One region of the Arthrobacter sp. IK3 genome, then DNA from elsewhere that is predicted to be linked to it. Evidence: predicted binding sites of a transcription regulator. Region 1 holds the regulator's gene; each other region holds the start of a gene.
The links. Region 1 encodes HrcA, which represses chaperone genes, less so after heat shock. Its sites were predicted from a motif close to TTNGCACTCGNNNNNNNCGAGTGCNAA; they were not measured.

Region 1 (9,603 bases):
GAGCGTCTTCGGGCGGATGGTGCGGCCGCGCGTCGAAAGGATGTTCTGGGTGAGGACCTCGGCCGGCCGGTCCGCACTCTGGTCCCTGAGCATGGTGATCAGCTGTTCGAGGATCTGGGGCGTCACCCGCGTCTGGTGCCGCGCAAGGACGCGGACCTCGTTGACGAGGCGGACGGTCCGGTCCACTGCAGGGGCTGGGCCGGAGACTGAGAGCTCGTTTCCGCGGACGTGGAGGTTCACCTCCGGAAAGGCGTTCTCGATGACTTTCAGGGCTTCATCGTTCGCGCCCAAAGACTGGACCATGTGCTCGGTTGAGTCGAAGACAATCGTCTGCTGGTCCTCACGGATGGTGCCGATTCCTGCTGAAGATTCGGTCATATATGCGGCCCCTCGGCCTCTCATCGCCCCTTATCGGAATTCTGGATGGTACGTCTGCTGAAGTTCATGGTGCCCACAGACTTCTTAATTCTACTGGATATGCGCCCGCACGTGCCCCGCCGGCTTCCGGTAGCGCTGCAGGGAACGGATCGGCGGATCAGTTACGGACTGTGTGAGCTGTATTACGCCGTTTGTCTCGGCTTGGCATCGTCTGGGTCTCAATCAAGTATCAGTCCCGGCCGGAAGGCCGGAACCCCCGGTTTGGGCCCGTGCGGCTGTGCCAAGCTTGATGGAATGCTCCGGCCGCGACCCCCTGTCCCGGACGGACCCCCACAGCATCGACCGGACTCGTGCCGGCACAGGACATGGAAGGCAGGGACAGTCATGACCGAGCAGCGAACTCGCCGCTCCGCACGTTTCCGCCTCCTGCTGGCCGCGGCAGCAGCCCCGCTGCTTCTGGGTTCCTGCGGCGTGGTTGCGGAACTGCCCACCACCAGCATGCCCAGCTCCTTTAGCGCCGCGACTTCCCCCGAGGGTCACCCGATGGCTGTTTCCGCACCTGCGGAAGCTACGGAATCAAAGGTAGTGATGCCGGTCTACTGGCTGGGCCTGAACGGGTCCGATGTCCAGCTGTACCGTGAGTTCCTTCCGTCGAAGAACACGGGCGACCCCATCGGGGAAGCGGTAATGACCATGACTACCGCGACGCCGTCAGATGATGACTACTTCACGCCGTGGGCCCCGGCCTCCAGGGTCACTGCCTCGATCTCCAGCAAGAACGTCATCACAGTGGACATTTCCGCGGATGCCTTCAAGCCGTCCCTGGATGCCGGCATGGCCCACCGCGCGGTCCAGCAGCTGGTGTATACGGCAACCGCCGCAGCCGCGAATGCGGGCCTGACTACTGCCGGCTACAACGCAAGTGTTGCCGTACTCGTGGACGGCAAGGCCGGTTACAAGGCGTTCGGCCATGAGGACCTGGAAGGGGACCTCACGCGGGACAAGTCCATGCCCGCGCCGATCTGGATCATCAGCCCGCAGGCGGGAGACGGCACTGAGGCTTCCGTGACGGTCACCGGCTCCGCCGTGGAGCGCGATGAGCCGCTGTTCTGGAGCGTGGAGCGGGTAGTCAACGGACGGCCTGAGACGTCCGCCCTGAAATCCGGTGAGATCCGGCTGGATGCCGCATCCGGCGAGACGGCGATGTTCGACATCCAGATCGACCTGGACCCCGGTGAGTACAGCCTGCGCGTGTTCCACGGCGAGGGCGAGAACGAGGATTCGAAGCGCTTCACGGTCTACTAGGCTCTCCGGCCTCGGAGAGCCCAAATTCAGCAGCTGACCCGGGAAGGACCTTAGTCCGCCCGGGCCGTGCTCAGTTCCAGCGGCCCAGCAGGTGGTTCAGCAGCACCAGGGCAGCAGGGCCCGCACTCGAGGAACGCAGCACATGCGGACCCAGCCGAACCGCAACCGCACCGGCGTTCCGCAAGGCCTGGAGTTCAGCCGGGCTGATTCCACCCTCCGGCCCCACCACGACGGCGATGGACCGGATTCCAGCCTCCAGGCCGGTTCCCACGGACCGTGCCAGCGCGAGTTCAACGGCAGCTGCCAGTGGAACGTCGGCTTCCTCGTGAAGCACCAGGACCAAATCGGTCCCCGCCAGGACCGCAGCAAGGGCCTTGCTGTCGGCGACATCGCGCACCTGCGGAATCCGGGACCTGCGGGACTGCTTGGCCGCCGAGGTCACTACGGCGCGCCACTTGGCCTGGCCCTTGGCCGCCTTGTCAGCACGCCACCGCACGATGCTGCGCTCGGACTGCCAGGGAAGGACTGCGTCCACGCCAAGTTCGGTTGCGGCCTCGATCGCCTGCTCGTCCCGGTCGCCCTTGGCCAGTGCCTGGACAAGCGTGATCTCGCAGTCCTGGCCTGATTCTACCGCTACGTCCCGGACATCGACTTCCAGCAATCCCGGCTCGGCGGACCGTACGGTTCCGCGCAGGCGGGTTCCGGCGCCGTCGACAATATCCACGTCTTCTCCCGGTGAGAGCCGCTTGACTGCCACTGCATGCCGCGCCTCAGGGCCGGTGAGCGCGAAGACGCTCCCCGGTGCCGCGGCAGCAACGAGTTCGGGATCGCCGAAGAAGATGGGGTTGGTCACCGTGGGCTCCGGCGCCTAGTGGTTGCCGAGACGGTCGCGCAGCTTGGCGAAGACACCGCTGTTGCTGCTGCCGCTGACCCGCCCTTCGGCGAATTCCTCTCCGCGCAGTTCCGCGAGCCGGCGCAGCAGTTCCTCCTGCGCGGCGTCGAGCTTCTGCGGGGTCTCCACCTGGACGTGCACCATCAGGTCACCGCGGCCGTAACCGCGCAGGTGGGTCACGCCAAGACCCTTGAGCGTAGTGACTTCACCGGACTGGGTGCCGGCCTTGATGTTGATCTCACGTTCACCGTCAAAGGTGTCCATGGTGATGACGGTGCCCAGTGCGGCCGCCGTCATCGGCACCGTCAGGGTTGCGTGCAGGTCATCGCCGTCGCGCATGAACACGGGATCCGCGTTGACCCGGATTTCGACGTACAGGTCACCCTGCGGTCCGCCGGCAGTTCCGGCTTCACCCTGTCCGCTGAGCTGGATCCTGGTGCCTGTTCCGACGCCGGCGGGAACCTTGATGGTCAGGGTGCGGCGGCTGCGGACGCGTCCTTCCCCGGCACATTCGTGGCACGGGTCCGGGATGACGGTGCCGAATCCCTGGCACGAGCCGCAGGGCGCGGTGGTCATGACCTGGCCGAGGATTGAACGCACTGCACGCTGGACCTGGCCGCTGCCGTGGCAGATGTCGCAGGTGCGGGGCGAGGTTCCGGGCTGGCAGCAGGAGCCCTCACAGGTGGGGCAGAGGACAGCGGTTTCGACGTCGATTTTCTTGTTTGTGCCGAAGACGGCATCCTTCAGGTCGATCCGGACGTTGATCAGCGCATCCTGGCCGCGCCGGGTGCGCGATGCCGGGCCCCGTCCCCCGCCGGGGGCTCCGCCGCCAAAGAAGGTGTCGAAGATGTCCTGGAAGCCGAAGCCCTGGCCGCCGAAGCCGGCGCCGCCAAACCCGTTGTCCGTGCCGTTTTCCTGGCCGGTGGTGTCGTAGACCCGGCGCTTCTGCGGGTCGGAGAGGACCTCGTAGGCATGGGTCACGGCTTTGAACTCGTCCGCAGCTCCGGGGGCGGTATTCACGTCCGGATGCAGTTTGCGGGCCAGCTTGCGGTAGGCCTTCTTGATTTCCTCGCCGGTGGCATCCCGGCTCACGCCGAGTACCTGGTAGTGATCACTCACTCGTGCACATCGCTTCCTGTATTGCGTACCCCGCCTCGGGGGTGGTTAGTCTTCCGCAGGGCACCGTTCGGCGCGCCTGCCGGTCTGGTGGGTCAGTTGTTCAGGACCCGGGAAAGGTAGCGGGCAACGGCTCGGACCGCTGCCATGGTGTTGGGGTAGTCCATCCGGGTGGGACCGAGGATTCCAACCATAGCGGACGCGTCCGGCCCGTACCCAGTGGCTACGACGGATGCCTCGGACAGGGAACCGTACGGATTCTCGGATCCGATCCGCACCGAAACACCCCTGGCATCCTGTTCCATCTCGGAGAGCAGCCGGAGCATGACCACCTGCTCTTCGAGGGCCTCCAGGATGGGGCCGATGGTCAGCGGGAAGTCACCGGTGGCCCGGGCCAGGTTCGCAGTGCCGGCCATCACCATGCGGTCTTCACGGTTGATGCCGGCCAGCTGTTCAAGTGCCCGTCCCAGCGCGCCAGCGGTGCCGCGCAGGTGCGCCGGCACGGTGGCCAGCGTATCCGCGAGATGGGAAGTGATCCGGGTCAGAGTGGTTCCGGCCAGTGCCTGGAGGAAGTGCTGGCGCAGTTCGTGCAGGTCCTGTTCGGTTACGGGAGCGGGGGCGGTGATGACCCGCTGTTCCACCCGGCCCGTCGTGGAGATCAGGACTACCAGCACCTGCGCCGGTGCCAGCAGGACGAATTCGATGTGCCGCACCTTGGCATTGCCCAGGTGCGGATATTGAACGACGGCGACCTGGTTGGTCAGCTGGGAGAGGAGACGCACCGTGCGGTCCAGAATGTCATCGATGTCCTCCGCATCCTCCAGGAGTGTCTGGATGGCACGGCGTTCAGCCGCGGAAAGCGGCTTGAGGTCCGAAAGCTGGTCCACGAACAGGCGGTAGCCCTTGTCCGTGGGGATGCGCCCTGCGGACGTGTGCGGCGCAACGATCAGGCCCTCTTCTTCGAGGACAGCCATGTCATTGCGGATGGTTGCGGAGGAAACCCCGAGGTGGTGGCGTTCAACCAGGGCCTTTGAGCCGACCGGTTCACGCGAGTGGACGTAGTCTTCGACGATGGCCCGGAGCACCTCGAGCCGGCGTGGTTCGCTCAATGGTTTCCTCCTTCGCTGACTGGCTTTCCGCTGGCAGCTGTTCTCAGGCCAGACTTAGCACTCGGTGTCCCTAAGTGCTAAGTCTAATACCATCCGCTCCCGTTGCTAGCATTGGTTCCTGCGTGCCTGCCGCCACCGCAGGCCCTTCGCGCGTCGTCAGGAACGAGGAGTCATGCCCAGCTACGAGTGGGGTCCGCAGGACATCACCGCCCCGGCCCGTAAGGCCCTGCGGCAGGTGGGTGCCGAGAAGGGCCTGGTGCTGGAGGAAGTCCAGACCGGGTGGGTAGGCGCGGTGATCCGCACCGAGAAATCCGGCGGCATGCACCTGGTGGTGCTGGAAGATTACCGCGGGCGCACCCGGTCCTTTGAGCTGGGCTTCGGATTCCTCCTGGAAGGCGAACCCGTTGAAGTTGTCCCGGCCGTTCAGGCCCAGGCCCCCGTTGCCCGGCGTACGGCGTCAGGCTCTGTCGCCGTGGAGAACGTCCGTGCGCGAACGGCCCGGGCCAGCCGTATCTGGGTTGAGGGCAAACACGACGCGGAACTGGTGGAAAAGGTCTGGGGTGACGACCTGCGGATTGAAGGCATCGTCGTCGAACCCCTCCACGGCGTGGACGACCTTGCCGGTGCCGTGCGGGAGTTCTCTCCCGGACCCGGGAGGCGGCTCGGGATCCTCGTAGACCATCTGGTGTCCGGGTCCAAGGAATCCCGCATAGCGGCTGAAGCCATGAGGGTGCCCGGAGCTGCCGGGAACGTGCTCATTGTCGGGCACCCGTACGTGGACGTCTGGCAGGCCATCAAGCCCCACGTCATCGGACTGGCTGAATGGCCCGTGGTGCCCCGGCATGAAGACTGGAAGACCGGAATCCTCAAGGGACTTGGCTGGCCGCACCGCGACCACACCGACGTCGCCGTGGGCTGGAAGAAGCTCCTGGGTTCGGTCCGCACTTACGCCGATTTGGAGCCGTCACTGCTGGGCCGGGTGGAGGAAGTCATCGACTTCCTCACCGTTCCGTAGGACTGCGCCGGAAACCTGGCGCGCCCGCCGTCGGCACGGCACGCGGGGCCCCGGTGCCTGCTCCGGCCGCTGAAGCCAGTACCCTTGTCTAACAACAGGTACCCGCGGGGGGGGCGACCCCTGCGTCATCTGAGAGTTAAAGGAAAAGCCACCGTGTCCAACCCACGCCCGAACCACCCGCAGCCGGCTAACAGCGGTTCGCCGGCGCGCCCGGACTACCAGGGTGCCCCGGCCAACGCCCTTCCCCTGACCGCGTCGGAAGACCGCCAGTGGGCAACCCTTTCCCATTTTGGCGGGATCCTGGGTTTTGTTCCTTCCCTCATCATCTATCTGGTGTTCCGTGACCGCGGGCCGTTCACGGCCCAGGAGTCCAAGGAAGCGCTGAACTTCACGCTACCCCCCACCATCCTGGCCCTCGTTGCCTGGCTGCTTTCCTTCATTCCGGTGGTCGGCGGGTATTTCGCCATCCTGAATGCACTCATCTGGATTGTCGTGGCAGTGTACTCGGTGATCGCCGGAATCGAATGCAACCGCGGCCGGCCTTACCGCTACCGTTTCAACCTGCGCCGTTTCCGCTGACACGTCAGCGCTGACGCTTCCGGCCCCACGCGAAAGACCCGCCGCCCCATGGGGGCCGGCGGGTCTTTTGGTTCTGTGCACGGTCTACGGGAGCAGGCGCCGCACCACGGCGTCGGCCAGCAGCCGGCCCCGAAGCGTGAGCAGCACGGTTCCCGCGATGGCGGCCTTCGGTTCAACCAGGCCGTCCGCAATCAGGCCGGCGATCTCGTGCCGTCCCTCCGGGCGGAGCAGTTCCCGCGGCAGGCCTTCGGCCAGCCGGGTGCGCAGCATGACGTCTTCGAGGTAGCGGGTGTCCGCGTCGAGGGTCTCACGCCCGACGGCGGGTGACTCCCCCGCCGCGATGCGCTGGGCGTAGGCCGTGGGGTGCTTGGCGTTCCACCAGCGGACACCGCCAACGTGGGAGTGCGCCCCGGGTCCGATCCCCCACCAGTCATCGCTGCGCCAGTAGGCCAGGTTGTGCCGGCAGGCATCCTGCGGCGTGCGCGCCCAGTTACTGACCTCGTACCAGTTGAGCCCGGCAGCCGTGAACAGCTCGTCGGCCAGCAGGTACTTGTCCGCGTGGTCGTCGTCGTCGATAGGCGGGACTTCGCCGCGGCGCATGCGCGCGGCCAGCTTGGTCCCCTCCTCTACGATCAGCGCGTAGGCGGAAATGTGGTCGGGTTCGTAGCTCAGGGCTTCCTCGACCGAGTGCTTCCAGTCCGCCAGGGACTCACCGGGCGTGCCGTAGATCAGGTCGACGCTGACTTTCAGTCCGGCATCCCGCGCCCACTGCACCGCCTGAGGCACCCGGGAAGGCGTATGGGTGCGGTCCAGGACCGCCAGGACGTGCGGCACGGCGGACTGCATGCCAAAGGACACGCGGGTGAAGCCGGCATCGGCAAGAAGCTGCAGCGATTCCGGGGTCACCGAGTCGGGGTTGGCCTCAGTGGTAACTTCCGCGCCTGGTGCCAGACCCCACTGCTGTACGGCTGTGCCCAGGATGGCGGCCAGGTCTTCGGCGGGCAGCAGGGTTGGGGTTCCGCCGCCGAAGAAGACAGTCTCAATGGGGCGTTCGGGAAGGCCTGACGCCGTCAGCGCCCCGGCAGCGAAACGCACCTCCTGCGCGGCTGTGGCCGCGTAGGCGTCCTGCGAGGCACCTCCACCCAGTTCGGTAGCGGTGTAGGTGTTGAAGTCGCAGTAGCCGCAGCGTACGGCGCAGAACGGAATGTGGACGTACAGCCCGAATTTCCGCTCTGCAGCCGCCGCTGCTGCGTCGGACGGGAGAAGTCCGTCCTTTGGCGCGGGATCCCCGAGGGGCAGTGCGCTGGGTGTCACTTCTTGGATTTGTCCTTGGATTCGTCGGAGGACAGGGCAGCCACGAAGGCTTCCTGCGGGACTTCCACGCGGCCAACCATCTTCATGCGCTTCTTGCCTTCCTTCTGCTTTTCCAGCAGCTTGCGCTTACGGCTGATGTCGCCGCCGTAGCACTTGGCAAGCACGTCCTTGCGGATGGCGCGGATGGATTCGCGGGCAATGATGCGGGAGCCGATGGCGGCCTGGATGGGAACCTCGAACTGCTGCCGGGGAATCAGTTCCCGCAGCTTCCCGGTCATCATGACGCCGTAGGCGTAGGCCTTGTCCTTGTGGGTAATGGAGCTGAAGGCGTCCACCTGCTCGCCCTGCAGCAGGATGTCCACCTTGACCAGGTCGGAGACCTGCTCGCCGTCGGCCTTCCAGTCCAGGGAGGCGTAGCCGCGGGTCTTGGACTTCAGCACGTCGAAGAAATCGAAGACAATCTCGGCCAGCGGCAGGCGGTACCGGATTTCTACCCGGTCTTCGGAGAGGTAGTCCATGCCGCCCAGGACACCGCGGCGGGTCTGGCACAGTTCCATGATGGCCCCCACGAACTCACTGGGTGCCAGGATGGTGGCCGCCACCATCGGCTCGCGGACCTCTTTGATTTTGCCTTCGGGGTACTCGCTGGGGTTGGTCACGGTGACCACCTTGTTGTCCTCAAGCGTCACCTCGTACTCAACGTTGGGTGCGGTGGAGATGAGGTCCAGGTTGTATTCGCGCTCGAGCCGTTCACGCGTGATTTCGAGGTGCAGCAGGCCAAGGAAGCCCACGCGGAAACCGAAACCGAGGGCGGCCGAGGTTTCGGGTTCGTACACCAGCGCGGCGTCGTTGAGCATCAGCTTTTCCAGCGCGTCACGCAGTACCGGGTAGTCGGCGCCGTCGATCGGGTACAGGCCGGAGAAGACCATGGGCTTGGCATCGGCGTAGCCGGGCAGTGATTCGGCGGCGGGCTTTGCCAGATTGGTGACGGTGTCCCCCACCTTGGACAGGCGGACGTCCTTCACACCGGTGATCAGGTAACCCACCTCGCCGACGCCGAGGCCCTTGGAAGGCGTGGGTTCGGGCGAGCTGACGCCGATTTCAAGGAGTTCGTGGCTCGCGCGGGTGGACATCATCTGCACGCGTTCGCGCGGGGAGAGCTTGCCGTCCACCACGCGGACGTAGGTGACCACGCCGCGGTAGGTGTCATAGACGGAGTCGAAGATCATGGCACGTGCCGGTGCGTTGGGATCGCCCACCGGGGCCGGAATGTCCCGGACAATCTGGTCCAGCAGGGTTTCGACGCCCACACCGGTCTTGCCGGAGACCTTCAGGACGTCCGCAGGGTCGCCGCCGATCAGATGGGCGAGTTCCTCGGCGTACTTCTCCGGCTGCGCTGCCGGCAGGTCGATCTTGTTGAGGACCGGGATGATGGTCAGGTCGTTTTCCATCGCCAGATAGAGGTTGGCAAGGGTCTGCGCTTCGATCCCCTGAGCGGCATCCACCAGCAGCACTGCTCCTTCGCAGGCCGCCAGGGAGCGGGAGACTTCATAGGTGAAGTCGACGTGGCCCGGGGTGTCGATCATGTTCAGGGCGTAGGAGGTGTTCTCGAGTTCCCACGGCATGCGTACAGCCTGGGACTTGATGGTGATTCCGCGTTCGCGTTCAATGTCCATGCGGTCCAGGTACTGGGCTTTCATGTCCCGCTGCTGGACTACGCCGGTGAGCTGGAGCATGCGGTCAGCCAGGGTGGACTTGCCATGGTCGATGTGGGCGATGATGCAGAAATTCCGAATGATCGCCGGATCCGTCGCGGCAGGCACCGGTGAGAAGCGGGCCAGAGGTGACACTGTGGCGGTTCCTTTACTGTTTGCATGGCTTCGGCGCCGTGCCGG
Region 2 (9,628 bases), on a different contig from region 1:
CCGCCATGAACTCGATCTTCTACGCAGCCTCGCGGACCATGTACGGCCTGGCCGAGCAGGGACACGCGCCGAGGGGCTTCACCAATGTCTCCCGCTACGGAGTGCCGGTATGGCCCGTAGCCATCATCATGGCGAGCCTGATCGCGGGCCTGGGACTCTTCCTGTGGATTCCGGAGCAGCTGTTCCTGGTGGTGGCGTCCACCGCCACCTTCGCCACGATCTTCACCTGGTCCTCGATCCTGCTCAGCCACCACCGGATGCGGCGGCAGATGCGGCGCGACGGTACGCCGTCGGCCGGTTTCGCGTTCCCCGGCTGGCCGGCGCTGAACTACGTCGTCCTGGGTTTTATGGCGCTGGTAACCGTGATCCTGGCCTTCACCGGTCCGGGGCGCACCGCACTGGCGGTTGGCGTGGTGTGGCTGCTCCTGATGCTGGCCGCCTACCGGTTCCTGGTAAAGGACCAGGGCCACAAGCCCATCGACCTGCCCGAACCAGCAGCCAGCGCGGGAACAGACCGGAGCTAGGGCGCGATCTCCTCGGCCACCGAGAACCGCCGGTTGGCCAGCACCGGAAGATACTCACGGACTTCCTCGATCCGGGTCCGCACCACATCGGCCGTTGCCACGGCTTCGGTTTCCTCATCGAGGAACACCTGCGGCACTCCCATCGGATCGAGGATGGCCGAGTGGCCGATGGTGTGCCCGCTCGCCGTGCCGGCCGCAGCCACCCACACCGTGTTCTCGATGGCCCGCGCCTTCAGCAGCGTTTCCCAGTGGTCGATCTTATGCTCGCCCTTGAACCAGGCGGCCGGAACGGCAATCAGGTCCGCGCCCTGCACCGCCAGCGCCCGGGCCAGCTCCGGAAAACGCAGGTCATAGCAGGTCATCAGGCCCACCCGGAGTCCGCCGAGTTCAACCACCTGGATGCCCCGGTCTCCGGGCTTGATGCGGGTGGACTCGGAATAGCTGAACGCATCGTAGAGGTGCAGCTTGCGGTAGGTGGCCGCGATGCGGCCGTCCGCCTCGATGGCCACCAGCGTGTTGTAGGGACGGTCCTCCCCGGAGGATTCGTACCCGCCGGCGACGACGGCGATGCCTAGTTCCGCAGCAACAAGGGACAACCGCTGCACGAAGGTGCTCCATCCGGCGTCCACGGCTGCCGCCAGCGGCCCGTCCACCTTGCCAATGCTGAACATCGACTCTTCCGGGAACACGATCAGTTCGGATCCTTCGGCCCGGGCTTTCTCCGCCAGTGAGCGCATCACTGCCAGGTTGGCGTGGACGTCTCCGCCTGGACTGAACTGACCTACGCTGACCAACATGGGGAACCGCCTTGCCTTCGGGACCGGATGTATCCCCAGCCTAGTGCAGGTCCTCGAAGTGCAGCACGGGTTTCAGGACCTGCCCGGACTTCGCGTCCGCGGCGGCCGAATTGATGTCCCCGAACGCATAGCGGGTGATCATTTTTTCCAGCGGGAACCTGCCCTGCTGGATCAGGTCCACCAAGGCGGGAAGGAACAGCTGCGGAGTCGAGTCCCCTTCCGTGATCCCCAAGACCTGCCTGCCGTTAAGCATGAAGTTCACGTCCAGCTGCACCGTGGACCCCGGAGCGGGGGCACCGATCAGGCCCAGCTTGCCCAGCGGCGCCAGCGCGTCCGCCGCGGTGGCTGCCACCTTGGTGCTGCCCGTGGTTTCAAGCGCATGCGTGACCCCCGCGCCGCCGGTCAGTTCAAACAGGGCCTGCAGCGCGTCGGTGCTGCCGGAATTGACGACGTCGGTGGCTCCCAGTTCGCGGGCCAGTTCCAGGCGGGAGTCCACCAGGTCCATGACCACGATGCGCGTTGACCCGCCGAGCGCGGCGGCCATGACCGCCGAGAGGCCCACGGGACCGGCACCGAACACGGCAAGGGTGGATCCCGGTTCGGGACGCAGGACATTCATGACCGCTCCGGCACCGGTCTGCACGCCGCAGCCCAGCGGCGCCAGCAGGGCCAGGTCCGCTTCCGGGTCCACCTTGGTGACTCCGCGTTCGTCGGCCAGCACCAGGTTGGAGAAGGAGGACTGGGCGAAGAAGTGGCCGTGCACTCCCTTACCGTCCTTGCTGATCGTGGCGCTGCCGTCCAGCCGCTGCCCGCCCACCAGGTTGAGCTCCAGGAAGTAGGTGCAGTAGGCGGGGTGTCCGCTGCGGCAGTTCCGGCATTCACCGCAGCTGGTGAAGCTGAGCAGCACGTGGTCTCCGGGCACCACGGACGTCACGGCAGAGCCGACGGCTTCCACGGTTCCGGCGCCCTCGTGCCCCAGCACTCCGGGCAGCGGGAAGGGAATGTGCCCGGCCTGGACCCCAAGGTCCGTGCCGCATACTCCGGCTGCCTGCACCCGGACCAGGACCTCGTCGGGCCGCGGGTCGTCCAGGACAACATCGGTGATTTCAAAAGGTTCGTTGATGCCGCGCAGGATCGCGGCACGTGCCTGGGTAGTCATACGCCCACGCTACGCGGACCCGTCCCGGGTGTCAGGGTCCCCGGACAAGGACGAGGGGCGGCAGGCGGAAAGTCCGCCTGCCGCCCCTGCACGGGCACGGTTGTACTAGGCGCTGACCGCCTCGGCGTCGTGCTTTTCTTCCACGGCGCCGAGGGACACGCCGGAGCCGGACTGCACTTCGATGCGGCGAGGCTTGGCCTTTTCACTGACCGGGATAATCACGTTCAGCACGCCATTGTCATAATGTGCGCTGATGCCCTCGGTATCGATCCCCTGGCCCAGGCTGAGCTGGCGCAGGAAGGACCCGCCTTCGCGTTCGCGGGTGAGCCACTGGACGCCGTCCTTTCCGCGCAGGGTGCGCTCGGCACGGATGGTCAGCAGCTGCCCGTCGACGTCGATGTCCACGGACCCCGGATCAATGCCGGGAAGGTCAACGCTCAGGACATACCGGTCATCCTCCCGGTACAGGTCCATGGGCATGCCGCGCAGGGATTCACTGCGGACGGCCTGGGCAAGACGGTCGAATTCACGGAACGGATCAAAACGTGTTGCCATCACAAATCAACTCCTTCACTCCGCTGTACGCAGCGGGCTGATCTGCCATTTCGAATCAAAGTTGAGTTGGCTTCACTCAACTTTCGGCAGTAGATTAGCACTTGCAACGCGAGAGTGCTAACCCGAGCTGTTGCAGCGGAAAAACCCGTTCCGCCGTCTTTCATTCGAACCTGGTCTGGAAGGAAAGGAAGCAGTGTCCCACCCCGCGTTGTTCCGGCTTGGAACAGCCACCCGCACCGAACACCTCGAGAAACTCCGCACACTTCCCAGCCGGATAGCCGGCTCACCGCCGTCGCCTCCGCTGGATGCGGCAGGCTGGCTCTGCGGCCTGTGGGTGGCCGCCGCCCTGCTGGGCATCGGCGTTTTCTCCGGCGGAACAACCTCCCTGGTACTGGCGGCGGTGCTGCTGTACGGCACCGGCGGGGCACTGGCCGTCCTGGGCTGGCTGGCCTGGCGCGGCCTAGGCGTCCGCCTGCGCCGCCGCGCGGCCACCGGCCCCGGCACATCGACAGCACGGGACTTCCTGGCGGCCGCGGATGCCGCCCGGGAAGAGGTCCTCCAGGCGCTCTTCCCGGCAGGAGCAACCGGAACTCCCGAGGTGCTGCGGGCAACCGCTCCGGCACGGGCTGCCGCCGCAGCAGCTCCGCACAGTCCCCTTCCGGCACCGGGCAGCAGCCCGGGAACCCACCAACGGCCCGTCCCGCGCTCCGGCAAATCACCGATCCGGAAGAACGCCACCTGCAAGTCCGCCCACCACCGCCGCAGCGCCAAACCGCCCGCCGGCCCGGTACAGGATGATTTCGCCCGCGCCGCCTAGACTGGGGCGCCATGGAGGAAATTCAGGAACCCGTCCAGCTGTCCCTGAAATACGGAAAGCTGAACCCCGAAGCGGTAGGCTTCACCCGCTCACCGCTGCACGCTTCGGCGCACCTCCCCCAGGGGCTTCCCCACGGCTGGCGCACCAAGCGCTGGGAGTACTGGGGCGTGCTGACTCCGGACCTGGTGCTCGGCATGACCATTGCTCACCTGGATTACGCCGCCACCCTCCAGCTCTACGTGTTCGAACGCGCCACCGGCCAGGAAATCAGCCTGGATCCGCTCTCGCTTCCCGCGGGCTCCACCGCGCTCCTGCCCGGCACCCTGCCGCCCCTCACCGCTGTGGGCACCATGGGCGGACTGCACCTGCGCTTCCATGACGACGCCGGCGGCACGCACCTGCGCGCCGAGTCGCCGCGCGTCGGCGTCGAGCTTTATGCCCCGGCGGAAGGCGATGTGCTGGGGGTGGTGGTTCCGTGGTCGGACACGCGGTATCAGTACACCCTCAAGGACGTGGCCCGCCGGGTCAGCGGAACCATCACGGTGGACGGGCGCGCATATGCGGTGGGCGAGGACGCCTTCGCTGTCCTGGACCGCGGACGGGGACGCTGGCCGTATTCCAGGCGCTGGAACTGGGCTGCCGGATACGGAACGGCCAACGGCACCCGGCTGGGTTTGCAGCTGGGCGGGCTGTGGACAGAGGGAACGCCGGCCACCGAAAACGCGCTGATCGTGGACGGCGTGCTGCACCATTACGACGGCGAGCTGGAGTTTAGCTACGACCTCACGGATCCACAGGCAGCGTGGCATGTCCGCGGGGACTGGATCGAGGCCACGCTGACTCCGTTCCACCGGCGGCTGGCTGCGACCAATGCCGTTCTGGTGGCCGCAAAGACCTGGCAGGCGTTCGGCGCGTGGTCCGGCTGGGCTGCTACTCCGGACGGTACGCGCCACAGCCTGGACGGCGTGCACGGCTGGATCGAGGAAGCACGCAACCGCTGGTAACCGTCCGCACCAGCACCTCCTTCACCCCCTATTCCCGAGAGGCACCCGGCTGCTAGGTTTCTTCCGATCTCACCTGAGCCAAAGGAGCCTTACCGTGAGCAGCAGATTCTCTTCCCTTGCCCTCGATGCCCTCGACGTCGACGCGCAGGCCAGGTTCTGGACCCAGGCCCTGGGGTACCGGTTCGCCGAAGAATTCGACGGCGGCATTTCCCTGGCACCCGGCGACGGAGTCCAGGGACCACCCCTGGACATCATCCCTGTCCCGGAGAGCAAGACGGCCAAACTGCGGCTGCACATGGACCTGGTTCCGTACGGCTGCAGCCAGGAAGAGGAGGTGGAGCGGCTGCTGGCGCTCGGCGCGGTGCGCGCCGATGTTGGGCAGGGGCCGGATGTTCCGTGGGTGGTGCTCGCAGACCCCGAGGGCAATGAGTTCTGCGTCCTCGCGGCCCGGGACTAAGACCCAAAAAAGCCCCGCAGCCTTGAAGCTGCGGGGCTTTTCCGGACGGATTACTCGCTGATCAGGTCGCGGATCACGATCGTCTGGTCCCGGTCCGGGCCGACGCCGATCGCGGAGAAGCGGGTACCGGACATCTTCTCCAGGGCTAGCACGTAGTTGCGGGCGTTCTCCGGCAGGTCCTCGAGGGTCTTCGCGCCGGTGATGTCCTCGGTCCAGCCGTCGAAGTACTCGAAGATCGGCTTGGCGTGGTGGAAGTCGGTCTGCGTCATCGGCATCTCATCGAAACGCACGCCGTCGACGTCGTAGGCCACGCAGACCGGGATCTTCTCGATGCCGGTGAGCACGTCCAGCTTGGTCACGAAGTAGTCCGTGAAGCCGTTGACGCGGGAAGCGTGGCGCGCCAGCACGGCGTCGTACCAGCCGCAGCGGCGCGGGCGGCCGGTGTTCACGCCGAACTCGCCGCCGGTCTTCTGCAGGTACAGGCCCATGTCATCGAAGAGTTCGGTGGGGAACGGACCGGCACCAACACGGGTGGTGTAGGCCTTGATGATGCCCACCGCGCGGTTGATGCGGGTGGGGCCAATGCCGGAGCCAACGGACGCGCCGCCGGCGGTCGGGTTGGAGGACGTGACGAACGGGTAGGTGCCGTGGTCAACGTCAAGGAACGTGGCCTGGCCGCCTTCCATCAGGATGACCTTGTCCTCGTCCAGCGCACGGTTCAGTTCATACGTGGAGTCGATGACCATGGGACGCAGGCGGTCAGCGTAGGAGAGGAAGTACTGCACCATCTCTTCCACATCCACGTCGCGGCGGTTGTAGACCTTCAGCAGCAGCTGGTTCTTCTGCCGAAGCGAGCCTTCCACCTTCTGGCGCAGGATCGACTCATCGAAGATGTCCTGGACGCGGATGCCGAGCCGGGCAACCTTGTCCATGTAGGCCGGACCAATGCCGCGGCCGGTGGTGCCGATGGCACGCTTGCCCAGGAACCGCTCGGTGACCTTGTCCATGACCTGGTGGAACGGCGCCACCAGGTGGGCGTTGGCGGAGATCCGCAGCTTGGAGGTGTCCGCTCCGCGTGCTTCCAGCCCGTCGATTTCGGCGAACAGGGCCTCCAGGTTCACCACGCAGCCGTTGCCGATCACGGGAATGGCGTTGGGGCTCAGGATGCCCGCGGGAAGCAGCTTCAGTTCGTACTTTTCACCACCGACGACGACGGTGTGGCCGGCGTTGTTTCCGCCGTTGGGCTTGACGACGTAGTCGACGCGGCCGCCAAGCAGGTCGGTGGCCTTACCTTTACCTTCGTCGCCCCACTGGGCGCCGACGATGACAATTGCGGGCATGGGATCCTCCCCCATTAGTTACGCTAGGGAGCCGCGCCAGGCGCTGAACCGCTACCGTGCATGAGAACGCCCCTGCACCCTGAGACTGGGGACACAGCGGTCCGTGATCCGGGATGCGGGGCTCTTACCTGTCAAGTTTAGCCGATCTGCGGCTTTGCCGGTTTGGAAGGCGGGCACGGAGGCGTACGGTTTAGCCATGGAGCGCTTCCGCGGCTATATCGCCGGGCTGGGTACCGCCTCGGGAACCCGCCTGGTTGTTGGGCACTGGCCGGACTCACCGTTCGGTCCGTTCACCGACGTCATGGTGGAGAACCGGTTCGGTTCCCGGTTGCTGCTGGCGCCCAGCGAAGCGGTTGCCCGCTACGTCTCATCCACCTACACCTTTGACGCGATCGATGTGGTTCCAGTGAGCGCGTTCCTGGCCGAGGACAGGCTGCGGGTCGACGGCGGTCCGCTGCAGCTCAGCGCCCGGCTGGGCCCGGTGACCCCGCTGGGACGGGTCCTTGAAGCCGTACCGGCGCCGCTCGCCGTCCACCCGCTGTGGCTGCAGGCCATCAACCCGCTCGCCAGCCTGATTGTCCGCGGGGTGCGGACCGCGGGAACTACCGGGGACCGGCTGGAGTTCTACGGAGTACGCTCCATCCGCCGCCTCGCGTCGGCGCAATGTTCCTGGAACGGTGAGGACATGGGCGCCCTGCGGCCGGTCAGCCCGCCTGTCCGGTTCGGGTTCTCCTCCGTGCCGGCACGGCCGCAGATCCTGGCGGTGACCACCACCATCACCGCCAGGCCGGCGCAGAAAGAAGGAATCCACGCATGGAAAACCGCTTTCACCCGCATGCCGAGTCCGTCTGGTCCTATCCCCGTCCGCCCCGAGTCGAACCGAGCGATGAACACGTCAAGGTCTGGCTGGGCGGAAACCTGATCGCAGACACCAGGGAAGCGCTGCGCGTCCTCGAGACCAGCCATCCGCCGGTCTACTACCTGCCCCTGGAGGTCTTCGCCCCCGGGGTGCTGCAGCCGGTCAGCGGAGTGACGCACTGTGAGTTCAAGGGCGCTGCCTCCTATTTCGACGTCGTCTCCGGCGGCCAGCGGGCCGTGCGCGCCGCCTGGACCTACGCGCATCCGTTTCCCGGCTACGAGGCGCTGGCCCACACCGCTGCCTTGTACCCGGGGCTGATGAACTCCGTGACAGTGGACGGGGAAGAAGTCCAGCCGCAGGAAGGGGACTTCTACGGCGGCTGGATTACCAGCCGGGTGACCGGGCCTTTCAAGGGCGCTCCGGGCACCTGGGGCTGGTAGCCCCTGTAGCCGGACACGGTAAAGGCGCCTCCCAACCGGAAGGCGCCTTTACGCAGGTACTGGTTGCCCTAAGCCTCGATCGCTGCTTTGGCGGTGGGGTCTGAAGCGTCCAGGAACTTATCGATCCGGTCCACTTCCTCGCTCTCGCCGATCGCCGCAGCCGCACGTCCCAGGGCGTACAGTGCGCGGAGGAAGCCCCGGTTGGGCTCGTGCTCCCACGGAATGGGGCCGGTGCCGCGCCAGCCTGCGCGCCGCAGCGCGTCCAGGCCGCGGTGGTAGCCCACCCGGGCGTAGGCGTAGGACTCCACGGGACGTCCGTCAGCGAAGGCCTCGTCGGCCAGCGTTGCCCAGACCTGCGAGGAGGTGGGGAACCTGGCAGCGAGGTCCACGGCCTCGTCACCGGCCTCAAGGCGCGCGACGACGTCGGTCTCCTCGGGCAGGTACGTGGGCTCGGGTCCGAGCAGGTTCTTGCGGAATTCGTCTGACATTAGAGGTGCTTTCCTGCCGATCCGAGGGACTGTGCTGCTTCGACCACGCGGGCGGACATGCCCTTTTCGGCGGAGGCACCCCAGACGCGCGGATCGTACTGCTTCTTGTTGCCGACCTCGCCGTCCACCTTCAGCACGCCGTCGTAGTAGCGGAACATGTGGTCCGCTACCGGGCGGGTGTAGGCGTACTGGGTGTCGGTGTCGATGTTCATCTTCACCACGCCGTAGGACACGGCGTCTGCGATCTCCTGGGCGGAGGACCCCGAACCGCCGTGGAAGACCAGGTCGAACGGGCGTTCCTTGCCAATCGAACCGCCAACGGCGGCCTGGATCTCGTCGAGGATCTCCGGGCGCAGCTTCACGCCGCCGGGCTTGTAGACGCCGTGGACGTTACCGAAGGTCAGGGCAGTGAGGTAACGGCCCTTGCTGCCGTCGCCAAGCGCCTCAATCGTTGCCATGCCGTCGGCGACGGTGGTGTAGAGCTTCTCGTTGATCTCGTTCTCGACGCCGTCTTCCTCGCCGCCGACGGTCCCGATCTCAACTTCCAGGATCATCTTCGCTGCGGCGGTGCGGGCCAGCAGGTCCTGGGCGATCTTCAGGTTCTCTTCGAGGGTCTCCGCGGAGCCGTCCCACATGTGGGAGTTGAAAAGGGGGTCCTCGCCGCGCTTCACGCGCTCCTCGGAGGCGGCCAGCAGCGGCAGGACGAAGTCGTCCAGCTTGTCCTTGGGGCAGTGGTCCGTGTGCAGGGCGATGTTCACGTCATAGCTCTTGGCCACTTCGCGGGCGTAGGCGGCGAAGGCCAGCGATCCGGTGACCATATTCTTGACCGAGGAGCCGGACCAGTACGCGGCACCGCCGGTGGACACCTGGACAATACCGTCCGAGCCGGCCTCGGCGAAGCCTGCGAGCGCTGCGTTGAGGGTCTGGGAGGACGTGACGTTGACAGCCGGGTATGCGAATCCCCCCGCCTTGGCCCGGTCGATCATCTCTGCGTAGATCTCGGGGGTTGCAATAGGCATGCTGACTCCTTAGCGAAGGTTCGAAAGTGCGGCAGGGCCGGGCCCTCTTTGGCTCCTCCCATCCTAGCCACAAGAGTCCTCTGCGCATCAGATAACGCGGATTCGAGGGTTCACACCTGGCACTCCGGCGCGGCGCGTCAGCTTACTTCCTGCCCGAAGACGTGCCGGC
Region 3 (9,628 bases), on a different contig from region 1:
CGGAACGGGTTACCTTGACCGGGTCATTGACGCCGGCGGCCAGCAGGTCTTCGTACTCGCCGGTGGCGGCGTTCAGGCCGAAGCCTTCTGCCAGACCGCGGACCTTGTCCGCAACAACACCGGGCTCGAGGCCTGCGTTGAAGGCGATCTGCTTCAGCGGAGCGTCGATGGCAACCTTGACGATGTTCGCGCCGGTTGCTTCGTCGCCTTCCAGAACCAGGTTGGCGAATGCCTTCTGGCCGGCCTGGATCAGGGCGACGCCGCCACCGGCGACGATGCCTTCTTCAACAGCAGCCTTGGCGTTGCGCACGGCATCTTCGATGCGGTGCTTGCGTTCCTTGAGCTCAACCTCGGTTGCGGCACCGGCCTTGATGACTGCAACGCCGCCGGCCAGCTTGGCCAGGCGCTCCTGCAGCTTCTCGCGGTCGTAGTCCGAGTCGGAGTTCTCGATTTCGGCACGGATCTGGTTGACGCGTCCGGCGATCTCTTCGGGGTCACCCGCACCTTCGACGATGGTGGTCTCGTCCTTGGTGACAACAACCTTGCGTGCCTTGCCGAGCAGATCCAGCGTGGCGTTCTCAAGCTTGAGGCCAACTTCCTCGGCGATGACCTGCCCACCGGTGAGGATGGCGATGTCGGCCAGCTGGGCCTTGCGGCGGTCGCCGAAGCCCGGAGCCTTGACGGCAACGGACTTGAAGGTGCCGCGGATCTTGTTGACAACCAGGGTTGCCAGGGCCTCGCCCTCAACGTCTTCGGCAATGATCAGCAGCGGCTTGCCGGACTGCATGACCTTCTCGAGGACGGCCACGAGGTCCTTGACGGAGGAGATCTTGGAATTGACGATCAGGATGTACGGGTCTTCGAGGACCGTTTCCTGGCGCTCTGCGTCGGTGACGAAGTAGCCGGAGATGTAGCCCTTGTCGAAGCGCATGCCCTCGGTGAGCTCGAGCTCCAGGCCGAAGGTGTTGGACTCCTCGACGGTGATGACGCCTTCCTTGCCCACCTTATCCAGCGCTTCGGCGATCAGGTCGCCAATCTGCTGGTCACCGGCGGAGATGGAAGCCGTAGCCGCGATCTGTTCCTTGGTCTCGATTTCCTTGGCGGAGGAGAGCAGTTCGGCCGTGACGGCGTCGACTGCCTTCTCGATGCCGCGCTTCAGGCCGAGCGGATCAGCACCGGCAGCAACGTTGCGCAGGCCTTCCTTGACGAGTGCCTGGGCGAGGACGGTTGCCGTGGTGGTGCCGTCGCCTGCGACGTCATCAGTCTTCTTGGCAACTTCCTTGACCAGCTCAGCGCCGATCTTCTCGTACGGGTCGTCCAGCTCGATCTCCTTGGCGATGGAAACACCATCGTTGGTGATCGTGGGGGCGCCCCACTTCTTCTCGAGTACGACGTTGCGGCCACGCGGGCCGAGGGTGACCTTGACGGCGTCGGCGAGGGTGTTCAGGCCCCGCTCGAGGCCGCGGCGTGCCTCTTCGTCAAATGCAATGATCTTGGCCATAACGGCTATCGTCCTTCCGGAACAGTCATGCTTGGATTCTGCATTCCTGGCTGGAGTGCCCGCGACGGACGGGCCTGGGAGCACGATCTCTTTACGTGCATCCGCAGGGCCCTCACCCCAGTGGCTTGCTGGTTCACTCAACGCCGATGACTTAGCAGTCAGTCCGCAAGAGTGCTAACTCAATAATTAGCACTCCCAACCTTTGAGTGCAAGCAGTCACGGCGGCCTGTGACCGGCACCGCGCCCCCTTCCTCATGGCCGGATTGGAAACCCTGCCCGATTCTGCGGGGCGGCAGCCCGGAAGGGCGCGCGCCAGCGTAGATTAGGATCAGCACGGCCGGTCACGCCTCGGCGGCACCACGGCACCGTGCTCAGCAAGCGACGTGCTCAGCGAACGACGATGCCAAGGAGCAGGCCATGGCGCCCAACCAGCCCCCGAACCATTCTTCTCCCCTCGACGGCGAGGCAGACGGGACCCGCGCGCCCGAAGCCCACGGTGCCAGCGCGGCTCCGCCCCCTTATGGCACGCCGCCGGGCGAGTACGCGTCCGAGGCCGGAACAGGTTCAGTTCCCGGGTCCTCCCAGCATCCCGGTGATCCCGCGGGCGGCTACCAGCAGGCCGGCAGCCAGAGTGGATACCAGCAGTACCAGCAGGGACCTCCGGCAGCGAACTACCAGCCCGGGTATTCCCAGGGCTATCAGCAGGGCTATCAGCCCGGGTACCCGCATGGCTACCCTGCGGGTGCTCCTGCTCCATACGGATGGGTCGAGCCCAAGTCGCGGCTTGCTGCAGGCCTGCTGGGCATTTTCCTCGGCGGGCTCGGCATCCACCGGTTTTACCTCGGCTACACCACGCTGGGAATCGTGCAGCTCCTGGTAACCCTGTTCACGTTCGGCTTCGCCGCTATCTGGGGGTTCGTTGAAGGGATCATGATCCTGGCCGGAGCGCAGTCGTTCCGGACAGATGCCCGCGGAGTTCCGCTTCGGGAGTAAGCGCCGCTCGCGAGCAGGCTCGGCATCCGCCAAGACCAGGCGACTAGACAAAGCAGTGAGCCGGCACCCCGACGGGGTACCGGCTCACTGCTTTGTCTACCCGGCGTGTCCGGGCGTCCGCCTAGACGGTCCGGACATCCTCGGCCTGCGGGCCTTTTTGGCCTTCACCAATTTCAAACTCGACCCGCTGGCCCTCCTCCAGTGTCCGGTAACCAGCGGACTGGATCGCGGACCAGTGGACGAAAACATCAGTTTGGGCTTCGTCAACGGTAATGAAGCCGTAGCCCTTTTCCCCGTTGAACCATTTGACGATCCCCTGCGCCATACTCATTCTCCCCTTTTAGGTTCCGCTGCCGCGATGGTGTTCCACGACAGCAGCCAGACCGGAACTGCAGGTGGTTTGCCTGCCCATCCCGTTCGGCTGGCCCTTACTTTAGCCAGCGCCCGGGTCTTCACCCACGGGGTCCGGGGATAGTTATCGAGTCTTAACTAAACGTCGCTGCCCCGGGGTTACTGGAAGCCGGGACCGGCCACAACGGTGACCAGGCTGAACTCGGGAGACTCGGTAATGGTCGCTATTCCCAGCAACTTTCCAAGCTCCTCGGCGTTTGCGCGCTGTGCTTCACCGTTGAAGAAGATCGCCGAGGTCTGCATCGGCATGCCTGCCCAGTTACCTACCTGCGCCGTCGTCCAGCCGTCCGCCCCGATCCGGGTGGAGATCCGGGCACCCAGCCCGGAGACGCCGCTCGCATTGAGCACGACCACCGGCTGTGTCCGGTCCGCCGCCGGTGCCTCCGGCGTCGGCTCCGGGGTGGGAGTCGGCGTCGGAGTAGCTGACGGAGTGGGTGAGGCGCTTGGGCTCGGGGACTGCGACGGTTCCGCGGCAGGTTCGCTGGATTCCGAAACTGCGGGGCTGGCGCTGCTGCCGGCACCGATACCCAGCCGCGGGAGCACGAAATACGCTGCCAGGCCCACCAGGAGGGCAAGGACACCCACCGTGATGATCAGGCCGATTCCGCTGGAGCGCGCCGGAATAAGCCGTTCACGGTGAACGCCTTGGCGGGTCGAGGTCTCCGGGACCTTGTCGAACTCATCCCTGGGGTATTGGCTCATGGCTGCGGTGTCTGTCCTTGTGTATGGGGAATGCCCTAGGCGTCGGTGCCCATGCGGCGGGCCGTACGCGCGCGCTGGCGTGTAGTACGCAGTCTACGCAGCCGCTTCACCAGCATGGGATCGTGCGCAAGGGCTTCCTCGGTGTCAATCAGGGCGTTGAGGACCTGGTAATAGCTTGTGGCTGACATGCCGAAGAGATCGCGGATGGCTTGTTCCTTGGCCCCGGAGTACTTCCACCAGGAGCGCTCAAGTGCGAGCATCTGCTGGTCCCGCTCACTGAGGGGACTCTGGGGATCGACCACACCGTCGAGTGAAAACGCCTCGGCTCCGGCTGATCCTGCCAATCTGTTGTCCCCGTTTCCCGGTTCGCCCGGACTCGGCCGCTCGAGGGCACGGTCCAGGCAAGAGTCTGCTTCCTCAAGCAATCGTAAACCGGAATAACAGTGTTGTCATTCAGGCGGCACCGCCCGCCGGCTGGGATCCTGTCCGTGCATCGCGGACACTTGAGGGGTGAACAGCAGCCATGAACCGGCCCTATTCGATCTCGCCAGCAATGACACCGCCTCGCCCCAGGACCCTGTGCCCTTCGCCTCAGGCATCCCGCTGTCCAGCAGCATCGCCGGAGACTGGGCGGATCTCCTGGCGTCGGAGGCAGACCGGATCCACCGCATTGGCGACGAGCTCCAGCGCCGGATCAACGCCGGAGAGCACATCCTTCCCCCTCCCGCGCATATTCTCCGCGCGTTTACCCAGCCCGCCGAGCAGGTGAAGGTGCTGGTCATCGGGCAGGACCCCTACCCCACCCCGGGCCACGCCGTCGGCCTGAGTTTCTCGGTGGATCCCGGGGTGCGCCCGCTGCCGCGTTCGCTGGTCAACATCTACAAGGAGCTGAGGGCCGACCTTGGCATTGAGCCCGCGCAGCACGGGGATCTCAGCGCGTGGGCCAACCAGGGCGTGCTGCTCCTGAACCGCGCGCTGAGCGTTACCGCCGGCCAGGCGAACTCCCATCGGAACCTGGGTTGGGAGCCGGTTACCGAACTCGCTGTCCGTTCCCTCGCGGCGCGGCGGCACCCGGACGGCTCCCCGCTTCCGCTGGTGGCCATCCTGTGGGGACGCCAGGCGCAGTCCCTGGCTCCCCTGCTGGGAGGATTGCCGCGGATTGAATCGGCACACCCCAGCCCGCTTTCGGCCTCCCGCGGTTTCTTTGGTTCCCGTCCGTTCAGCCGGGCCAACGAGCTCCTCGTGCAACAGGGAGCAACACCGGTGGACTGGAGATTGCCCGGGGTACGGTAGAACAACCACCGCGTTCTAGGAGAAACACCGCTATGCCTGATGCCCCCGCAACCCGGACGCCGGCACCCGCCCGGCGCGCCCGGCCCACGCACACCATGACCGTGCTGCGCCGCGAGCAGCTCTCGCCGCACATGGTGCGCATCGTGGCAGGCGGCCCAGGCTTTGACACCTTCACTCCGAGCAGCAGCACGGACGCGTACTGCAAGATCTGGTTTGGCCGCGACGGCAGGCCGCTGAACGGCACCGTTCCGCTTGAAGAGCTGCGTGAGCAAACCCCCCGGGAGGACTGGCCCGTTTCCCGGACCTACACCGTCCGGTGGGTCGACGTGGAGCGCCGTGAACTCGCCATGGACTTCGTCGTTCACGGCGACGAGGGGCTTGCCGGCCCATGGGCCGCCTCGGCCCAGCCCGGGGATATCCTCACCTTTGGCGGTCCCGGCGGCGGCTACGCCCCCGATCCCGAGGCTGACTGGTACCTCTTCGCCGCCGACGAGTCCGCGCTTCCAGCCACTGCCGCTGCCCTCGAGGCACTGCCTTACGACGCCGTGGGACACGCTTTCATCGAGGTCCAGGGTCCGCAGGACGAACTTCCGCTGAACTCTCCCAGGGGTGTTGTGGTGACGTGGCTCTACCGCGGTGCGGACCAGCCGGCGGGCCGGCTGCTGGTTGCGGCCCTGGACGCGCTGCCCTTCCATCCCGGAGCGGTCCAGGTCTTTGCCCATGGTGAGCGTGAGGCCATGAAGGGCCTGAGGGAAATATTCTTCACCCGGCATAAACTCGAACGCAGTGCCGTCTCGCTTTCCGGCTACTGGGCCGCGGGACGAACTGAGGACGCTTTCCAGGCCGAGAAACGAACTCCGATCGGCAAGATCCTCTAACCCGGCCGCCGTCGATCAGCGGCGGCGGTTGCGGCGGTCGTTGCCGTTCAGGTTCCGGGTCAGCGGCCGGGCCAGGTTGTCACCGAAGACGACGCCGCCGGCGATCGCGAGGATGACAGTCAGCGCGTTGAACAGGCCAATGACCCCTGCGGAGATGTCATCCAGCCCAATGCTCAGCCCGTACATCGAGCGGAAGATGCTCAGCCCGGGGAAGAGGAACAAAACTGCGGGGACGGCCACCACCAGCTGCGGTGCGCCCATCCGCAGGGCAACTATCCTCGAGGCCATGCCAATGACGATCGCGGCGATGGCCGGCGTCAGCCGCGGGCCGACTCCAGCTGCCTCTGAGGCCACCGAGACCAGGAATCCGCCCACCCCGATGAGCACGGTGGGCAGCACCAGGTTCGCCGGTGACTGCTCGGTAATGCTGATAGTTGCCAGCGCGACGGCCAGCACCAGCAGGACGACGGCAAAGGGATAGGGCGAGGAGCCTCCCGTGGTCACCTCCAGCCGCGGCATTCCCACCAGCGCTCCGGCTACCAGCGCGACGGCGATGCCTGCCACGATCGCGCCGAAGGTCAGGAACGCCGAGAGGAAACGGCCGGCAGCTGTCACCGGGAAGCCGTTGATCGCATCCTGCACCGCAGAGACCAGGCGCCCGGTGGGCAGCAGCAGCAGTATCCCTCCGGCCACGACGATGCCGGGTGCTATGTCCAGGTCCGCCACATCCGTGGCGTCCAGCCACCAGAAAAGCATGGCCAGCGCCGTGACCAGGAATCCGCTGGCAGCCGTGGTGAAGAAGTCCGGAACGCGCCAGCGTCCCAGGACCCGCTGCAGCAGGCTGACCAGGATGGTGCTCACGAATCCGACGACGGACCCGAGCGGACTCCCCCCAATGAACGCCACGATTGCAGCGGCGAAGAGGCCGGCTGAAAAGGTGACGGCCCAGCGGGGAAAGGGCTTGGGCTGATGCACGATCGAGTTGAGCTGCTGGGAGGCCTCGGCACGGGATACGTTGCCGTCCACGATGTCCGTGACCAGCCTGTGCACCAGTGCCAGTCCTGCATAGTTGTTGGTCCAGGACCGGACCACCCGCATCACGGTGATGGGAGTCTGGTCCTTTGGAGAGTAATTGAGCAGGACGGACTGGTTGGTGATGTCCACCTCAATGTTTTCAAGCCCGTACGCAGCAGTGACCGCGATCATTGCCGTTTCAACCTCAAGCGCACCGGCCCCGTAACGGAACATTGTCTCGGCCATGCCCAAAGCCAGGTCGAGCGTCTTGCGGGCACTGGCATCCGGTCCGCCGGAACGGACCCGGGGATTGGCGTACGGGCTGCCAGCCAGGCGTTCGACAATGGACATGGCCTGGGTGGGCGGAGTCTCACCCTGCACCAGGCGCTTGAGCACCCGCCGCGCTGCGGCGGACGAGGAATCCGCCCGCTGGGCCGATGAGGGACTGTGCTGCCGCGGGGTCGTCTTCCGGGCACGAGGTTTGGCCGGGCGGGGAGCCGTTCCCGGAGCCGGGCGTCCGGGCTGGCCGGCCGCAGCGGCTTTGCGGGCAGCGGCTGCCTTGCTGCTCTTGGGCATGCGCGGGACCGAGGACGTGGCCGGCGGAGGCTTCGGCTTGGTGCTCCGCAGGCCACCCGGTCCGGGAACGGCGGGAAGCGCGTCGGCCGGAGTCTCAACCCCCGGCGCTTCATGGACCGGGGCAGGCCCGGTGCGCGGATGCCCCTCAGTGCCGTCCGGGCGCCCAGGCACCTTGATGATGGGAAGAAGGCCGGCCACGGGCTCCGGTGTTGGCGCAGGCCCGCGGCGGTCGTCGTCGTTGTCCACGGTGTCCACCCCTGCTTCGCTGCTGGTAGTCGGTTTAGTAGAACGGCTGGTGGTGGCGCCGCCAGTAGACCTGGCGCGTCACGCGTTCTCCTATGGTGTTCCAGATCCGGTAGCGGAGCGGATCCAGCACCACGTCCCAGCAGCCGGTGAAATCGGTGACGGTCTTGGAAAAACTGGTCTTGAACAGGCCCAGGCCGTGGTGCGGGTGTTCCTTGTTCTTCAGTTCGCTGCTGGGCGGAGTGCCGCAGAAATCGTATTCCTCAATGCCGAAGTCTTCCTTGAGCTCCGTGAGGGCGGTCCACTGCACCAGGTGGGAATCCCCGTACTGGCTTCGGCGCGGCTTGGATCCGCCGTCCTTGTAGGTTCCCTTTTTCCCGTAGGCGATCACGAACGCGCCCACGTTGGGTTCGCCGTTCTCGTCGAAGGCAAAGTAGAACCGGCCCTGGCCGGCGTCCACGAAGTTGGACCAGAAGCGGTGGTAGTACTCGTAGGAGCGCATCCGGGCGTCTGAGCGGTCTTCAATGTGGCTCATGAGTTTGTACATGGTCCGCATGTTTTCCTCGGTGGCCTCCACGCGGCGCACGTCGGCACCTTCGCGGATGGCCCGGCGCACGGCGTTGCGGGCACGCGAGGAAATATTCTTGAGGATCTGCTCGGTGTCCGGCGTGGTGTCCAGCAGCGCGGTTGAATCGTTGGGCTGCAGGTTGAACGTCTTCACGAATCCGGCGGAGGTGAACAGGTCCCGGACGTCGTCGCCGTCCACAATGTCCGGCTCGACCTTCAGAGCGAAGACGCGGCGGCCGGTTTGCTTCGCGAACCTGCCCAGTGCCTGCGCCATTGCCGGAACGTCCTCCGGCACGGCTGCGTCGGGACCCTTGATCAGGTACCAGAGGCTGCCGAGCAGCGGGACCTTCTTCTCGATCACCAGGTTGTAGGAGGTGTAGTCCGGGCAGCTGAAGACCACCTGGATCGGGTTCCAGCCGTGATGGGACTTGACCTCAGCGTAGGCAGCGGACTGCAGTACGTTGCCGCCGTTGGGGTTGGACTGGACCAGCTTGTCCCAGTCCGCAACCTCGTCAGCGGTGGCCAGGCGTGCACTAAAGTCTCGCAAAATTCCTCAACTAGTCCTCGTTGGTGGATCATTCTTCCGCCCCCGCACGGAGCACCGGCTCCGGGCCGTTTCCAAGTCTATCCGCCGGGTGCCCGCACCCTGAACGGACACCTCCCGGCGTGCCGGGGAACGGCGGGGACGCGCGGCAGGGGAATAGTCCGCCTCCAGGCGCGGTTGTGCGCAACAATAGATGCATACGCATATGTACGAGGATGAAGGTGGCGGCAGTGGCACAGCAGATTGAACTGGGACTGGACACGTTTGGAGACGTGACGCAGGGCGGGGACGGAACCAATTTGCCCATGCCTGAGGTCATCCGCAACGTGGTGGCCGAAGCCGTGCTGGCGGATTCGGTGGGACTGGACTTCATCGGAATCGGCGAACACCACCGGGACGACTACGCGGTGTCCTCGCCGGAAACCGTGCTGGCCGCGATTGCCGGCCAGACCAGCCGGATCCGGCTTGGCTCCGCAGTGACGGTTCTCTCCTCTGACGATCCAATCCGGGTCTACGAGCGTTTCGCCACGCTGGACGCAGTTTCAAGCGGCCGGGCAGAGGTCATTCTTGGCCGTGGTTCCTTCACGGAGTCCTTCCCGCTGTTCGGCTTTGAGCTCTCCGACTACGAAGTGCTTTTCGAGGAGAAGCTGGACCTGTTTACCCGGCTGCTGAGCGAGGAGCCCGTCACCTGGGAGGGCAGCATCCGCCCGCCGCTGCGCAACGTCCAGGTTTACCCGCCCACGCAGGGCGGCCATATTCCCACCTGGATCGCCGTCGGCGGCACCCCGCAGTCGGTGGTACGGGCCGCGCACTACGAACTGCCGCTGATGCTTGCCATCATCGGCGGCGAACCGGCGCGGTTCACCCCGTTCGTTTCCCTGTACAAGCGCGCCCTGAAGGAATTCG

Region 2: ACSLGO_RS04050 (Hsp20/alpha crystallin family protein) is a predicted target of HrcA. The motif match lies at 3,130-3,156, and genes of this name have one in related genera.
Region 3: groL (chaperonin GroEL) is a predicted target of HrcA. The motif match lies at 1,653-1,679, and genes of this name have one in related genera.

Annotation. Positions count from the first base shown of each region.
Region 1 is NZ_JBPPSW010000008.1:189,366-198,968, reverse strand. It holds gene ACSLGO_RS12565 (PhoH family protein) at 1-378, opposite strand, end outside; gene ACSLGO_RS12560 (GerMN domain-containing protein) at 763-1,683, shown strand; gene ACSLGO_RS12555 (16S rRNA (uracil(1498)-N(3))-methyltransferase) at 1,754-2,536, opposite strand; gene dnaJ (molecular chaperone DnaJ) at 2,552-3,694, opposite strand; gene hrcA (heat-inducible transcriptional repressor HrcA) at 3,787-4,800, opposite strand; gene ACSLGO_RS12540 (DUF3097 domain-containing protein) at 4,973-5,815, shown strand; gene ACSLGO_RS12535 (DUF4870 domain-containing protein) at 5,969-6,394, shown strand; gene hemW (radical SAM family heme chaperone HemW) at 6,479-7,708, opposite strand; gene lepA (translation elongation factor 4) at 7,705-9,558, opposite strand.
Region 2 is NZ_JBPPSW010000002.1:277,274-286,901, reverse strand. It holds gene ACSLGO_RS04065 (amino acid permease) at 1-524, shown strand, start outside; gene ACSLGO_RS04060 (carbon-nitrogen hydrolase family protein) at 521-1,321, opposite strand; gene ACSLGO_RS04055 (NAD(P)-dependent alcohol dehydrogenase) at 1,362-2,480, opposite strand; gene ACSLGO_RS04050 (Hsp20/alpha crystallin family protein) at 2,586-3,035, opposite strand; gene ACSLGO_RS04045 (hypothetical protein) at 3,229-3,852, shown strand; gene ACSLGO_RS04040 (DUF2804 domain-containing protein) at 3,864-4,856, shown strand; gene ACSLGO_RS04035 (VOC family protein) at 4,951-5,313, shown strand; gene ACSLGO_RS04030 (adenylosuccinate synthase) at 5,364-6,653, opposite strand; gene ACSLGO_RS04025 (hypothetical protein) at 6,850-7,575, shown strand; gene ACSLGO_RS04020 (DUF427 domain-containing protein) at 7,467-7,952, shown strand; gene ACSLGO_RS04015 (DUF3151 domain-containing protein) at 8,021-8,440, opposite strand; gene fbaA (class II fructose-bisphosphate aldolase) at 8,440-9,459, opposite strand; gene ACSLGO_RS04005 (TrmH family RNA methyltransferase) at 9,597-9,628, opposite strand, start outside.
Region 3 is NZ_JBPPSW010000014.1:106,810-116,437, forward strand. It holds gene groL (chaperonin GroEL) at 1-1,501, opposite strand, end outside; gene ACSLGO_RS17010 (NINE protein) at 1,919-2,494, shown strand; gene ACSLGO_RS17015 (cold-shock protein) at 2,616-2,819, opposite strand; gene ACSLGO_RS17020 (LytR C-terminal domain-containing protein) at 3,005-3,607, opposite strand; gene ACSLGO_RS17025 (DUF3263 domain-containing protein) at 3,643-3,951, opposite strand; gene ACSLGO_RS17030 (uracil-DNA glycosylase) at 4,118-4,900, shown strand; gene ACSLGO_RS17035 (siderophore-interacting protein) at 4,933-5,778, shown strand; gene ACSLGO_RS17040 (threonine/serine ThrE exporter family protein) at 5,794-7,368, opposite strand; gene ACSLGO_RS17045 (lipid II:glycine glycyltransferase FemX) at 7,649-8,725, opposite strand; gene ACSLGO_RS17050 (LLM class flavin-dependent oxidoreductase) at 8,953-9,628, shown strand, end outside.